2 regions of the Paenibacillus sp. VTT E-133280 genome follow, and region 2 is predicted to be linked to the other one. Evidence: riboswitches for the same ligand, from Rfam matches in the RefSeq annotation. Region 2 holds a riboswitch; the other holds the start of a gene.
The links. Region 2 has a riboswitch for cyclic di-GMP ahead of CA600_RS07700 (anti-repressor SinI family protein). Riboswitches for the same ligand answer to the same signal wherever they lie in the genome.
Positions count from the first base shown of each region.

Region 1 (7,421 bases), on a different contig from region 2:
ATCGTGGCCGTTTATATGCTTTAGACCGGTTATGTAGAATGACTGCTGTAAAATGTGCTGCACCCTTAAATAAAAAAACGTTTATTAATTTTATCCCAACGTCGATCTACGCTCCAGAGTTCTGCCTAAGATCAACAGTTGAATTGGCCAATCAATTAGGCGTAGATCCCTCTCTTTTTGTCTTTGAAGTTGTTGAGACGGAGAAAGTGGATGACCTTGCTCATTTGAAAGCTATTTTGACATATTACAAGGATCGGGGATTTGAATACGCTCTAGATGATGTTGGCGAAGGCTTCAGCACAATCGAGATGTTATTGGCACTTAAACCCCATTACATGAAGCTGGATATGAAATATGTTCAGGGTGTGTCTAGTGATCCGAGCAAGCAGAAAGTAGCAGAACAGTTTTTAGAAAAGGCATTAGAAATCCAATCCGTTCCCTTAGCAGAAGGAGTGGAATTTAGAGAGGACTTTGAATGGCTTAAGCAGAGTGGTTATCAGTTGTTTCAGGGATATTTATTTGGAAAACCTGACCCTATTCCCAAACAGTGATCCTAATGAGTAGATCTCCGTCTAGAGGATGAGATGAATTCAGGTCAGAGTCTGATTACAGGTGAGCCCCGGGGCTGTACAATTTAGGTAATTGAGAAGGGGGTCGGATGAATATGGAATGGCATAAATACATCACACGTTGGGCAGATTCCAGGGGCTGGGAAGGGCGAGAGATTGATTATCAGTGGCCTTCTCCCTCATTTCCAGTGGTAAGTATTCGCAGCAATTTAGGTCGCTACTCTGGTCAGGGTTATGGCAGCAGACCTCGTGTGAAGACAGCTGTTGGATTAATTGCTATTGGAGATATAGCTGTAGGCTTGATTTCCATAGGTGCGATAAGCGTAGGGGTTCTATCCGTGGGTGCAATATCACTAGGAATGTGGTTAGCACTTGGAGCGATAGCACTTAGCTGGCTTGGCTTCGCAGCTGGGGCGATTGCTATTGCAGGAGTGGCTGTAGGAGCGATCGCGATAGCCGAAAAAGCGTTGGGTGCTGTCGCCATAGGGGATACGGCATTTGGAGCGGTAGCCATAGGACGGATTGCTGGGGGAGCCGTAGCTATTGGACAATGGGCATATGGTCTAATCGCGGTTGGCGAGCATGGCTTTGGGTTAATTCCGATCACAGGTGATGTGTGGAATTGGTTTCGGCGACTATTTGGAGGTTGAACGCTCCTCCAGTCCTAAAGTATCACTCTTCGTCTGGGACAGTTGATAAATAATATCGATCAGTTAGAGGAAATTGATTGCAATTACCTATGTCGATCAAATATCAATTTCATACCAAATAATCATGCAATAAGATGCATAGTTATGTTAACCTTTGTAATGTAATCGAAACTTCATAGGCAAACCTATGGAAATGTAGGGACGCAAAGCTATAGGGACTAAGGTTATCACGACTATTGTCAGCCAGCTGCCAAAGAGTGTATAACGCTTTTTGTTTTTAAGGTTTAATAAAAATTAAGTCTTAATTTTTATGCAACTTTAGCTGCAATCAAGCTACTCTTTCGGGGTAGTTTTTTTTGTGCCCATTTTTAGGCATTGAAGAGATTCATATTACATCTGGGGGGTAGAAAAGATGAAAAAAATGATTGCAATCGCTACATCGGCAGCCATGTTAGCTAGCTTTTCGAGTGAGGCAGGTTATGCTTTAGCAAGTGATGTAAGCAAGGTAACTGTAGTGAACACTGTAGTACAAAGCAAGGCTGACCTAATAAGCAATGCGTCAGTTATTCCGTTTGATCTGTACGGCAAGGCTATCCTAGGCGCTTATAATGATGTTTTTAGAATGAATCCTGCGAATATTAAATCCATTACCAATAACGGTGGTAACTACTCAGGTTCACCTATAGCTAAGGCTATTGATGGCGATATGAGTACGCATTGGGAAACGGGCAAACCGAATAGTTCAACGTTTACGAATGAGGTTGTCTTTGTATTCAATGAGTCCACTGAATTAAATAGAATTGTATATGCTGCAAGACAATCCAGCGCAAAGGGTAAGGGGTTTGCCCAGGAATTTGATATTTATGGCTCAACAACGGATGCAGGCGATTATACGCTAGTATCCTCTGGAGAATATAAAGGCGGAGCAGGTGACGTAGTAGAGGTGCAGTTTGACAGGGCAACCTTTAAGAGACTTAAATTTGTCTTCAAAAAAGCTAACCAAGATTGGGCGAGTGCGGCTGAGTTTTCTTTTTACAAAGAAGATGCCGTATCCGCTAAAATGAAAAATTTATTCACAGATGACAGCTTGAGTCAAGTTAGCGCAGCATTTAATACGATGGAGAAATTAACGGCTTTAGAACAAGAAGTGCAGACACATCCACTGTACGCGCAGTTTCAAGCAGATATAGAGAATGCAAAAGTACTTCTGGAGAATCATCAAATAGAGGCAACAGCGGCTAAGGTTTCGAAGCTAAAAGGCTATGGTACAGCATATGAAAATGCCTATAGCGAAGCTTATAGAATGCCCAACTCAAACGTATCAAAAGTAACGGTGAACGGCGGAAGCTACCCAGGTACGAAACCGGAATACATGCTCGATGACCAACCGAATACACACTGGGAAACCAATAAAAACAATGACGACAGCTTCACGAATGAAGTTGTGTTTGAGTTAGCGCAAGCGAAAGTATTAGATAGAGTGGCTTTCCTGGCTAGAGATAACCGCAAAGGCTTCCCAGAGGCTTTTCAAATTTATGCATCAGAAACAAGTAAGGGAGAGACCTTCCAGCTCGTATCTAGCGGAACCGCGACTAGTACGAATGACTTTCTGGAGTTTAAATTTGAACCTACGAAGTTTAAAAGATTGAAATTCAAGTTCACAAAAGCCAATATCAACAGACCCTTTGCAGCCGAATTTAGATTTTATACAGAGGATAAAGTAAGTGAAGCTGTAAATGGTATTTTCACAGATGGCACGATGAGTGCGGTTGTTCCTGCTTATAATAGCGTCGAAGCAATCAACGAATTAGAAGAAGCGGCAAAAGTACATCCGCTCTATCCAATCCTGAAAGATTCTTTGGATTTAGCTAAGAAGCTAGTGAATGGTGAAATTCAAACCGAAGGCACCATCATTGAGGCGGAACAACGTGGAGATATGAAAAAGCATGCGCAAGAAAACCTGAGAATTGGTTTCGGTACGAACAACCAGCCTACAGGTCTCGTTGCAATGCCTGGAGATACGATCAACGTTTATGTGGACGCAGCTTCGAGCGATAAATTGCCTTCTTTAGTCTTTTCTCAACAAGAGGCGGCTTGGAACGTTTGGGCTAGCAGTGTGAAATTGCGTCCAGGTAAAAACACAATAACCGTTCCTGAATTTGCGACGAATAGTTATTATGCACATGAAGTGACTAAGGGCGGTACAGTGTATATCGTCAATCCATATACAGCGGAGGAACAAGGTAAAGCACCTATGATCCGGTTCGAGGGGCTTACCAAGATCCCTATGATGACCAAGATTACAGATCCTGAACAATTCAAAGCCTTCTTAACCACCTATAAACAAAAAATAGATGAAGATAAGGCAGCGCATCCGAATGTTCAAGATCGCAAGCTCATTGATGTGGTGGAAATGGTCAGCGATCATGTTATTTTCACAGGCACTGCGACAGAAGCTTATAACATGTTTATTACGCAAGGAAATGATCCGCTGGGTACCGTAACCGGCTATGATACTTGGATGAAGACGATCTTTGACTTCTATGGCTTGGATGGCAGTAGTGTGATTCATGATGCCAAGCTAATTCGTGAGAATATCCGATTGATGCAGCCTTATGGTGCGATGTATGCAGCGGGGGACCATACAGGGATACAACTTGGAACCGTGGGGACAATGTTAGGTGATTTTAACAAAGTCTATCCAGGCTGGGGATTGAATCATGAAATAGGGCATCGCTTGGCGATGGGCGAACGAGAATATGGTGAAGTAACCAATAATATGGTGTCTATGCTGATGTCAGTCTATGCGGACTCGATGGATACTCGTATTCCTTTTGAAAGTGATATATATAAATATGTAATCGAAGAAAATAAAGTGGTTATGAATCAGCAGGGCTTATTTGCACAGCTTGGTGCCTATTGGCAGTTAGAATTGGCGCATCCGGGTTACTGGACAGAACTGACCAAGCTGTACCGCGAGCGGAAGGTCTCCCTTCCGAACGGCGACAATTCCAAGCAGCAGTATTTGGTGGAGTTCTCCTCTGAAGTGCTGGGGTTAGACTTAAGTAGCTATTTTGCCAGACATGGCTTCACTGTGAATCCTGAAACAAAAGTGAAGTTAGCTAAATATCCAGCACCGAAAAAGCTCTGGTATTTAAACAATTCAGTGGTTCATTATGAAGGAACAGGAATAGCAGATAAGAATGTTGCGATAAAGGTTAATATCACGCCTAACACTACTGCTAAATCGAACACACTAAGCTTCAGTATGGATACGGATCTTAAGAAAGATTTCTTAGGTTATGAGGTGTATAGAGACGATAAGTTAGTAGGGTTTACAGGGACTGACCAGTTCGTGGATACGAATGTAGATAACAGCATCAATTATACGTACAAGATCGTTGGTTATGATAAGAAGCTGAACTCACTGAAGCCGGTACAGGTTAAAGCCTTCAAGCCAGCGTTATCTGTTGAAGATCAAATCACGTTAAAGCTTAATCAAGCTTTTGATCCGATGAACTATGTAAAAGCGACTAACTATCAAGGAAACGATATTACGGCTAATGTCACCCTGAAAGCAAATACCGTTGATGTAACGCAAAAAGGCGACTACGAAGTGGTGTATGAAGTGAAGAACGAAGGGGTTACAGAAACCAAAACAACACTGGTTACGGTAACGAGTGACTATGCTTATCTTTCGGATCTTAATGCCAAGTCAGTCGTTGTTGGTTGGGGTGAATTAAAGAAAGATAAAGCCGTTTCTGGTGGAATCATCAGCCTTGTTCGACAAGGGCTAGCTGCAACCTATGCCAAGGGAATCGGTGTACATGCGAACTCTGAAGTTGTTTATGATATTGAGGGTATAGGTTATGACTTCTTTGAAAGCTACATCGGGATCGATCAAGCGATGAAAGGAAAGCCATCCTCTGCAACCTTTGAAGTGTATGTAGATGGAGAGAAGAAATTCGCGAGTGATGTTTTCCGGGCAGGGACAGAGCATGAATTGGTGAAAATACCTGTGACAGGTGCGCGCGAAGTGAAGCTGGTTACCACAGATGCTACAGATGGCAATGCTTCAGATCATACGGTATGGGCCGATGCGAAGTTTACGAATACTTCAAGTAAGCCGACCATCACAGTGCCGGAAGAGACAACTTTCGTTAAGTTGAATAGTGAATTTGATATTTTGACTGATGTCATAGCCGTTGATAAGGAAGATGGTAACTTGATTGGAGCCGTTGAGGTAAACCCGAATGGTTTCACTTCAAGTAAAACAGGCACTTACACCGTCGAACTGTCAGTTACAGACCGGGATGGGAATACAGCTGTGCAGACCCGAAAGATCGTTGTGTACAGCGCTAGTAAATACTTGAGTGATACAGCTTGGCAGTCGGCAAGAACGGATTATAATGTGGTTCGTAAGGATAAGGCAAGTTCTAACAATCCGATTAAACTACTTGTAAATGGCATAACCAAAGAATTTACGAAGGGCTTAGGAACGCATGCTAACTCTGAAATTGTGTATAATCTGGCGGGTGCTAATTTCGAATATTTTGAAACATATGTAGGGGTTGACCGAAATATCCCAGAGCAAAATAATTCTAGTGTGATCTTCAAAATCTTTGCCGATGGGGCAGAAGTATATAATAGCGGACTGATGAAATTTGGCACGGAAGCTAAAATAGCTCGAATCCCTGTGAAGGGTGTAAGTGAATTGAAATTGGTATTAGATAATGCAGGTAACGGAAATGCATCAGATCACGGTGATTTCGCGGATGCGAAGTTTATGATTCTGAACAGTACGCCGGAGCTTACGATCCCTAAACCTGTATCCACCAAAGTAGGGCAAGCCATAGCCATAAACGAAAGCTATTCGGCAACGGATTCAGAAGATGGTGACTTAACGGCTCAAGTAAAGGTTACGGGTGAAGATCAGGTTAAATTCAACAAAGCTGGAAAGTATCCGATCACTTATATGGTAACCGATAGTGATGGAAATACGACCACGAAGACTAGAACTATAGCCGTAGTAGACATGACGGATTTTACGTATCTGACGGATTACGACTGGAACTCTACTCAGAACAGCTATACCGCACCTTTGAAGGACAAATCTGTTAGTGCCAATACGCTGAGATTAACAGATAAGGGCAATCAAGTGGTGTCTTACGAGAGAGGGATTGGAGCGCACTCCAACTCGACGATTGTATACGATCTAAGCGATAAGAACGCGGACTACTTCACTTCCTATGTGGGTGTAGATCGGCAAATGTACGGTACGGTTGGTTCGGTGAGCTTCGAAGTGTTCGTCGATGGAGAGAAGAAGTTTGATAGTGGACTTATGAACTCCAGAGATCCACAGAAATTTATCGAGTTAGATGTTAATGGAGCCCAAGAGCTGAAGTTAGTCGTTACAGACGGTGGAAATGGCAACGGATCTGACCATGCTACATGGGGGGGGACCAAACTACATTTCGCGAATGGAGATCACCTATTCACTGGAGATCTGGAACAAGCGATTGCTGTGGCGAAAGCAATTTCTCTTGAAGGTTTCACAGCCGAGAGTATTGCGGTGTTTACGGCCAGTCTCTCGGGTGCAGAAGCAGCTTTGGCTAATCCTTCGGTCACACAAAGTGAGGTAGATGCAGCCGTAGCGGCGTTACAACAGGCAGCAGAGGGTCTGACCGAAATAGACCTTAAGCAAGAAATCACGATTGCAGACCCATATTTAAGTGCCTCAATCAAGGCCGCACTAGGCGTATCTGGACAGCTAACGCTAGGGGACATGTATAAACTTACGACGTTAACGAGCGTAACTGGAAGAGCTAAATCTTTGGAAGGTCTTCAGTATGCTAAGAACTTAGAAACACTTAATATTGCTGGAAATGAAATTACGGATTTCTCTCCACTACAAGGATTGACTAAACTGACTAGCTTATTGGCCGACCCACAAGTGATTGAGATAGCACAATTAGAGGGTCCTGTAGTTGAATTGACCAATCTGGTGAAAGGGCTCGATGGCAGTAAAGTAATTCCTAGTTCAGCAGGGGTTAGAAACACTGGGACATTTAAAGAAATTATGTTTGATATGAATGAATGGGCAGCTAATCCAGAGGTGTTCACCCTAGATCTATCGAACGAAGAGAAGGGAACTTACATGCTAGGGGTAACTTATCAAGTTGCAGGTAATCTCGTGCAATTG
Region 1 is NZ_NFUX01000001.1:149,316-156,736, reverse strand. Features, by position in the region: gene CA600_RS00675 (EAL domain-containing protein) at 1-551, shown strand, start outside; gene CA600_RS00670 (hypothetical protein) at 665-1,219, shown strand; cyclic di-GMP riboswitch class I at 1,388-1,474, shown strand; gene CA600_RS00665 (NPCBM/NEW2 domain-containing protein) at 1,632-7,421, shown strand, end outside.
Region 1: linked by a shared signal. The riboswitch ahead of CA600_RS00665 (NPCBM/NEW2 domain-containing protein) and the one ahead of CA600_RS07700 (anti-repressor SinI family protein) in region 2 are both predicted to bind cyclic di-GMP.

Region 2 (7,421 bases):
AAAGAGGAAAGCTGACTGGCCTATTCGGTGCCGTCTTCGGAATCTCCAGTGTACTCGGACCATTATTAGGTGCATATATTACCGACTATGTAGGCTGGCAATGGGTATTCTACATTAACCTGCCGCTCGGAGTTATTGCACTGTTTCTGATCGCAACTTCGTACAAAGAATCGATCTCTCACGCTAAACAGCGCATCGACTGGGGCGGAGCCTTCACTCTCGTCGGCGCCATTATCTGCCTAATGTTTGCGCTAGAACTGGGAGGCAATCAATACGCTTGGGATTCCAGTGTCATTCTCGGCTTATTCGCCGGCTTCGCTGTACTCTTGCTGGCATTCATCCTCATTGAGAGAGTGGCGGCTGAACCTGTTATCTCGTTCGCGATGTTCAGTAAACGGTTGTTTGCAACAAGCAGTGTGACAGCCTTGTTCTATGGCTCTGCCTTTATCGTAGCCACCATCTACATTCCTATCTTTGTACAGGGCGTATTTGGCGGCTCCGCTACGAACTCTGGACTGATCCTCATGCCGATGATGATCGGTACGGTCGTGGGCAGTCAGACCGGTGGGCTACTTACAACCAAAACCAGCTTCCGCAACATTATGATCCTATCCGCTGTCTGTTTTGTAGCAGGTGTCTACAGTCTAAGCACTTTATCACCAGATACCTCCCGTCTCATGCTTAATGTATTCATGGCCTTAACTGGATTCGGCGTGGGCTTCTCCTTCTCCGTGCTAAGCATGGCAGCTATCCATAATTTCGATATGCGCCAACGCGGTTCGGCAACTTCAACAAGTACCTTTATGCGCTCGCTTGGGATGACGCTGGGGATTACGATCTTCGGTATTATTCAGCGTAACAACTTCACTAGCAGCATTAGCGAAGCTTTTGGCGGAAGTGAGCAGTCAGCAGCCTTCGGCGATCCACGGGCAGCCCTGACACCTGAAGCAAGAGCCAAGATTCCACCTGAAATTTTGGAGAAAATATCTAGTGCACTGTCCTCTTCAATCGCACATACCTTTATGTGGGCCATGATTCCTGCCGTCCTTGGTTTAGTCTTTGTGCTGCTGATGCCGAAAGACCGCCTCACCATCCCGAGTAAAACTGCTCAGGCGTCCGAGGGTAAAAGGTAATTATATGTCGATGAAATTGGCTATTCTCGGACTATTGCTTGAACGAAATATGCATCCCTATGAAATTACACTAGTCATGAAAGAGCGCTCCATGGACCGGATTACAAAGCTCCAGCTTGGGTCTCTCTACTACGCTGTCGATAAACTTGCACAAGATGGTTATATCGAAGCTTTAGAAGTGATTAGCAGCAGTGATCGCCCAGACAAAACCATTTACGGTATTACTGAGCAAGGTAAAAATTTATTCGAGCAGTTAATTCTACAGCAAATTAAAAAGAACGAGCCCTTCTATCATCCGATGTATATGGCTCTAGCCATGTCCCGTCATGTTGATCAAAACAAGGTGGAGAAGCTGCTCGAAGAACGTATTCGGGAAACCGAACATCAGGTGAATCTGGCTTATCAGGTATATGAAGAACATATTCCTATTGTTCCTCGTTCCGCCCTTCATCTCATGTACGGCACCTATGAACACACCCTTATTGAACTAAAATGGCTGCAACGTCTCTATGATGATGTTGTAGCACGCAAGTTGAATGACATTGGAACACCACTTAATACAGAGTAGAGTCCTTAGGGCCTCTACTCTTTTTTTGCTTTTCCAGAGACAATAAATACCATACTAGAATCTAAGCGTGTACAATATGTACGTGTACGCAATCATATTTCCCTGGGAGGAATCACATTGTTGAGAACGCTGCCTTTAAACAAGCGCGGTATACCAGCCAGCCGTATTGCTCTAGGTTGTATGGGATTTGGTGGGGGCTGGGATCATGAACCGATTACCACCGAGAATGTTAAGCAAGGACATGCAGCCGTCGACGCTGCACAATCTATTGGTATCAATATGTTTGATCACGCAGATATTTATACCCGTGGTAAAGCCGAGAAGGTATTCGGTCAGATCTTTAAAGAACGCCCAGGACTCCGCGAAGAAATCATTATCCAATCAAAGTGCGGTATTAAGCTAATGGAGCCTGGAGACAGTTCTAATGTCTTTGATTTCTCAAGCCAGCATATTCTAAGCAGTGTGGATGGAATATTATCACGACTAGGAACGGAATATATTGATATTCTGCTGCTGCATCGACCTGATCCTTTAATGGATCCGGAGGAAGTGGCCTCCGCATTACATCAATTGAAGACAGCTGGTAAGGTTCGTCATTTCGGCGTCTCCAATATGAGTGCAGCGCAGATCAAAATGCTGCAAGCCTATTGCGATGAACCTTTTATCGTAAACCAGCTACACATGAGCCTAGCCAAGCTCAGCTGGGTCGATGCTGGAATCAGTGTAAACCGTGAACCTTGGAAGGATATTACCTTTCCCGAAGGAACCCTTGAACATTGCCGAATGGAGAACATTCAGCTTCAAGCTTGGGGCCCACTCGCACAAGGCATATTTAGCGGACGTTCATTAGAGGATCAGCCAGAGAATATCGTCCAGACAGCCGCCATGGTTAAACAAATTGCAGATAAAAAAGGAACAACACCCGAAGCCATAGTGCTATCCTGGCTAATGACACATCCGGCAGCTATTCAGCCTGTGATTGGGACTGTGAATCCGCAGCGCATCGCTGCCTGCGCCGATGCGGACAAGCTGGAGCTTACTCGAAAAGAATGGTATGACCTATATGTTAGTTCACGTGGTACTCGTCTTCCCTAACTGAACCCACAATTAAAACTCGCAAGAATTCTTAATAGCCTAATCGCGCTTCACGCGCGATTAGGCTATTTTTAATGCAGTCGCCTCTTATATCGTTCTTTATTGCGAATAAAAATAGATATCAAGCGATAAACCGAGATAAATAGAGATAAATTAACATTATCGTTCTTTATAGAGTACAAATGAGACTTATTGACAGTTTTCTTTTCAAATTATTCCATGTATTATTCATTACAGAAGTTGTTCTTAATAAAGAACAATAATAACGAACCAAAGAAACTCAAGACATTGAGGGGAGGTATTCCTCTGAGACCCAGATCAGCAAAAAGAAGGCCTAAACGAAAGAAGCAAATCGGATTACGTGTTCTGCAATCAGGAATGGCTGTCTCCGTCTTGTTTCTGACTACCTCGCAGCAAGTGGGTAGTACCTATGGTGGTTTTGGAGCTACTGCGCAAACCACTAGCACCATTAGCTTTTGCGAAGTATTTCCAAACTCGATCAAGGGGCTTCTAACAGAACTCAAAGATCATATCGAAAGAGCTACTGCTTTAAAAGGATCTCTGCAAAGCTATACCCCTTCAGGCAGTCTCTCAGACGTTTCGGGAATAGAAGGCATGACGCTGGATGAGCTTGATGTCGCAGCGCAAGAGATTTCCACACAAATCTCCGCACTTCAATCTCAAATCAATGGCGTGAATGAGCAACTGGCCACCAACAGCCAAATTTGGAACGAAATCAATGGTGAGCTGAACGCAGCAGCAGCCGTCCTATTCCAGATTGGAGGATATATGACCTCTCTAGATTCAAACTGTCTAGAAATCAAGGATGAACCATTCTTCAGAGAGCTGCAAAGCAGCCTAAATCAAAGTGGGGTAATCTCTGAATCTCTAAATGCTTCATTAAAGGGAGTTATCCAGTACCTAAACTCCATACACGACATCGGCCTTCCATTTGCTTCGGTAGTGACCAGTGATGTATATGGACAACCCGAGTTACGCAATGAGGCGTTTCAGCAGCCGTTGCCTTTCCTGATTCCTTTTAGTCAGCCGGCCGGCAATATCTCTAGCGAACTGACCTCCACTTATGAGAATCTCAACACTGAAATGAATGACCTTAAAGAATCCGCTACTTCAGGAATCAGCAATCTTCAGAGTCAGCTCCAATTGATCAGTCAAGCCCGTGAACAACAATTGGAAGCCCTTGAGAAAGCCCGATTAGAGGCGCTGGAACAAGCGAAGAAAGAAGAAGAGCGTTTGGCCCTGGAGAAGAAGGAAAAGCAAGAAGCCGAGGACAAAGCGAAAGCAGAAGAGAAAACAAAAACGGAAGTGACTCCACCGACAGGTGAAGCAGCTCCAGAAAACATAAATAAAGAACAACCTGAAGCCCCAGCCACTAACCCAGTCGTTCCGGGAGTTGGTGAAGAGCCAACGATTCCACAAGATGTACCACAGCAAAAGGTTCCTCAGGAGACGCCAAAGGCGGAAGATACAACCTCTTCCCCACCGGCAGCAACACCAGCTCCTGCGGCCCCTCAACAAGACAAAGGTGGAGAATAATATGCGGATTAAAAAAATGATCAACAATACATTATCGAGCATCATGCTTGTCATCTTTATCCTGCTGGTGGTAGCTGTAGTTTTATCAAAGGCCTCCGGCGGTGAACCTGCCTTCTTCGGATACCAGATCAAATCCGTACTCTCAGGTTCGATGGAACCAGGAATTCACACCGGATCGATTGTCGCTTTAAAACCCGGAGGAGATATGAATCGCTTCAAAAAAGGCGATGTTATCACCTTTAGAAATGAAGAAAACCTGCTCATTACTCACCGTGTTGTGGAAGCAACAATGAACAACGCTACTGGTGAAGCCATGTATCGTACGAAAGGCGATAACAATGATGCGCCTGATATGAACCCTACCAGTTCAACGAATGTTGTAGCTGAGTATACCGGGGTTACCGTACCTTACGTAGGTTACGCTATGAATTTCGCAGTTTCCAAAGCTGGAAGTGTCGTGCTCATGATCGTACCAGGCTTGATGCTCCTGCTCTATGCCCTGTACTCATCATGGAAGGCTGTAGCTGCACTCGAAAAGAAAAATGCTGCTATACTGCCCACCTCTCCACCCCCAACTGAAATACAGTAATCCGTTGATTGTCCGCTTCCGCTTACGAACCGGAAGTTACAATATATAAATTTTATAAAAAAACCACAAAAACCGAGGAGGAATTTTAATTATGGGTATCAAAAAAACATTGGGTCTTGGCGTAGCATCTGCAGCACTGGGTTTATCATTGATTGGTGGAGGAACCTTCGCTTACTTTAGTGACACTGCACAAAACACTTCTACATTCGCTGCAGGTACACTCGATTTGAACTCCGACCCTTCTGTTATCGTAAATATCGCAAACCTGAAGCCAGGTGATACTGTATTTAAAACCTTCAAATTAAAAAATGACGGTTCCCTCGATATCGGATCTGTTCTTCTTAAGACAAGCTACTCCGTTAATGATGTGGGCGGTAACAACAACGGTGTTGATTTAGGTAAATCCATTAAAGTTAAATTCTTAACAAATCTTGATAAGAGTAATATATTTCAAGCCGATAAAGTAGTTTATGAAACAACACTAGCCGATTTGAAAGCTTTGTCCCCTGATATCGTAGAAAGAAAGTTTTTACTCAGTGAAGCAGCTGGAATTAAAGCCGGTACTAATGATACATTCGCAGTCCAATTTGAATTTGTTGATGATGGCCAAGATCAAAACTATTTCCAAAAGGATTCATTAACACTAACTTGGGATTTCTTTGCTAAACAAGGCAAAGGAACTGACTACTAATCTAATAAGTCTTCCATTCGAAGAGCAGCAGATTCTTATTCCGGAAAGCGGATAAGTAGATGCTGCTCTTCTCTTTACAATAAACTTTGTCGAATTTATCGATATTTGCTATACTAATAACAAAAAATACGGAGGGGCGTCAGCATAGTGGCACAAAATATGGGCCAACGTATCCAGCATCTCCGCCTAGAAAAGGGATTCTCCCTATCTGAGCTTGCGGACAGAGCGGATGTTGCTAAATCGTATCTTAGCAATGTGGAGAGAAACATCCAATCCAATCCTTCCATCCAGTTTATCGAAAAGATCGCCGATGCGCTTCAGGTATCCATCCATGCTTTGCTCTATGGAGAGCCTAATGATGCTGAGGAATCGCCTTTAGATTCGGAATGGTTCCGATTGGTGCAGGAAGCTATGGCCTCAGGCATAAGCAAACGCGAATTCAAGGAGTTTCTGGACTACCAGAAATGGCGCCTGGATCAGAAGGACTAATCCTTCATCTGATCTAATAAGATCCTCTTCTACTCATACTATCAAACATAAACGCCTTCGCCCTCCTAACATGGATGGCGAAGGCGTTTTATATTCTAACCATGTATCGTGTACAACTTATAGAAAAAGGGCACAGCGATTTATCGCCATGCCCTTTTTCGGTATATAACGCTCTAATGTATTACTGCACGGCTTGCACAGTCTTCTCCTGAAAGAATCGACGAATTTCATCTGCCTTTATGCCAGCCTTCTTAGCTGCTAATAATAAATGTACCCACTCTACGTCTACATCAATAACCTGCTGTTCTCTGTTGCTTCCCTGGTTGGACTTGTCCAAAAAATCTCCTCCTAAGATTTTACGTCCCCAGGCAATCCGGCTGTCATAGTATTTCTACCTTAGACCCGCGACTTTGTGCCCCTGTCTTTCGGCAGGTTTACCTTTTACTGGACCCTTTACACGAAAGGATCTACTTCAAAAAGGATGAAAAACGCTAACTGCAATAACATTATACTATACTAAAGTGGAAAAGTGTGTCGATTTCTGATTAGTTTTTCCATTAAAAAACAAAAAATAGAAGCTCTTTTCTGTGATATCTTGTCCTATTAACACGATACTCGTCCTATTCATAAAATTAATTAAGACAATATAATGATGCTTCCTTCCCTATTAGTTAAAAATAAGGATATTAGAATCATTTTAGTGGGCCTTAGGAATGGGTAATGAGAAGAAACAGCGTTCTTTTCATTAGAACAAGCTAACCCATACCATTTTGCGAACGTATTGGACGAAAGAATGAATTGATTACACGTGTGGAAAGTAGCACAATAAGATGAGAAATGAAACCGCAATCATCACAGCTCCAGTAAGCGTTGACACAAAATGTCACGTATGGAGTTCATCCGTTAAGGAGGATGTATTCATGGCAGCCAAAGAGCCCTATAACGAATCCATTTGGAGTAAGTATTACGGACCCAATTTAGGCTACATTCAAGAAAGATATGAACAGTTTGTGAAAGATCCATCCACCGTAGAGAATAATTATCGCGAGCTTTTTACAAATTCGGGTCCCCCACCCCTAACACCGGACAGCGAACCGGCTCCACAGCCTCGCATTTCGGGAGACACCGAATGGCTTAGAAAGGCAGTAAGAGCTTCCAAGCTAATCGCTAATATTCGTATATATGGCCATATGGCCGCTGATATTGATCCGCTTGAGCGTGATCACAATCCCATGGCTAAATATCTCGAACTCGAAACCTATGAGCTGACTCGTGAGGATCTGATCGCACTACCTGCCA
Region 2 is NZ_NFUX01000012.1:44,997-52,417, reverse strand. Features, by position in the region: gene CA600_RS07735 (MDR family MFS transporter) at 1-1,133, shown strand, start outside; gene CA600_RS07730 (PadR family transcriptional regulator) at 1,138-1,701, shown strand; gene CA600_RS07725 (aldo/keto reductase) at 1,819-2,796, shown strand; gene CA600_RS07720 (hypothetical protein) at 3,085-4,353, shown strand; gene sipW (signal peptidase I SipW) at 4,355-4,942, shown strand; gene CA600_RS07710 (TasA family protein) at 5,034-5,633, shown strand; gene CA600_RS07705 (helix-turn-helix domain-containing protein) at 5,793-6,122, shown strand; gene CA600_RS07700 (anti-repressor SinI family protein) at 6,304-6,459, opposite strand; cyclic di-GMP riboswitch class I at 6,487-6,571, opposite strand; gene CA600_RS07695 (2-oxoglutarate dehydrogenase E1 component) at 7,043-7,421, shown strand, end outside.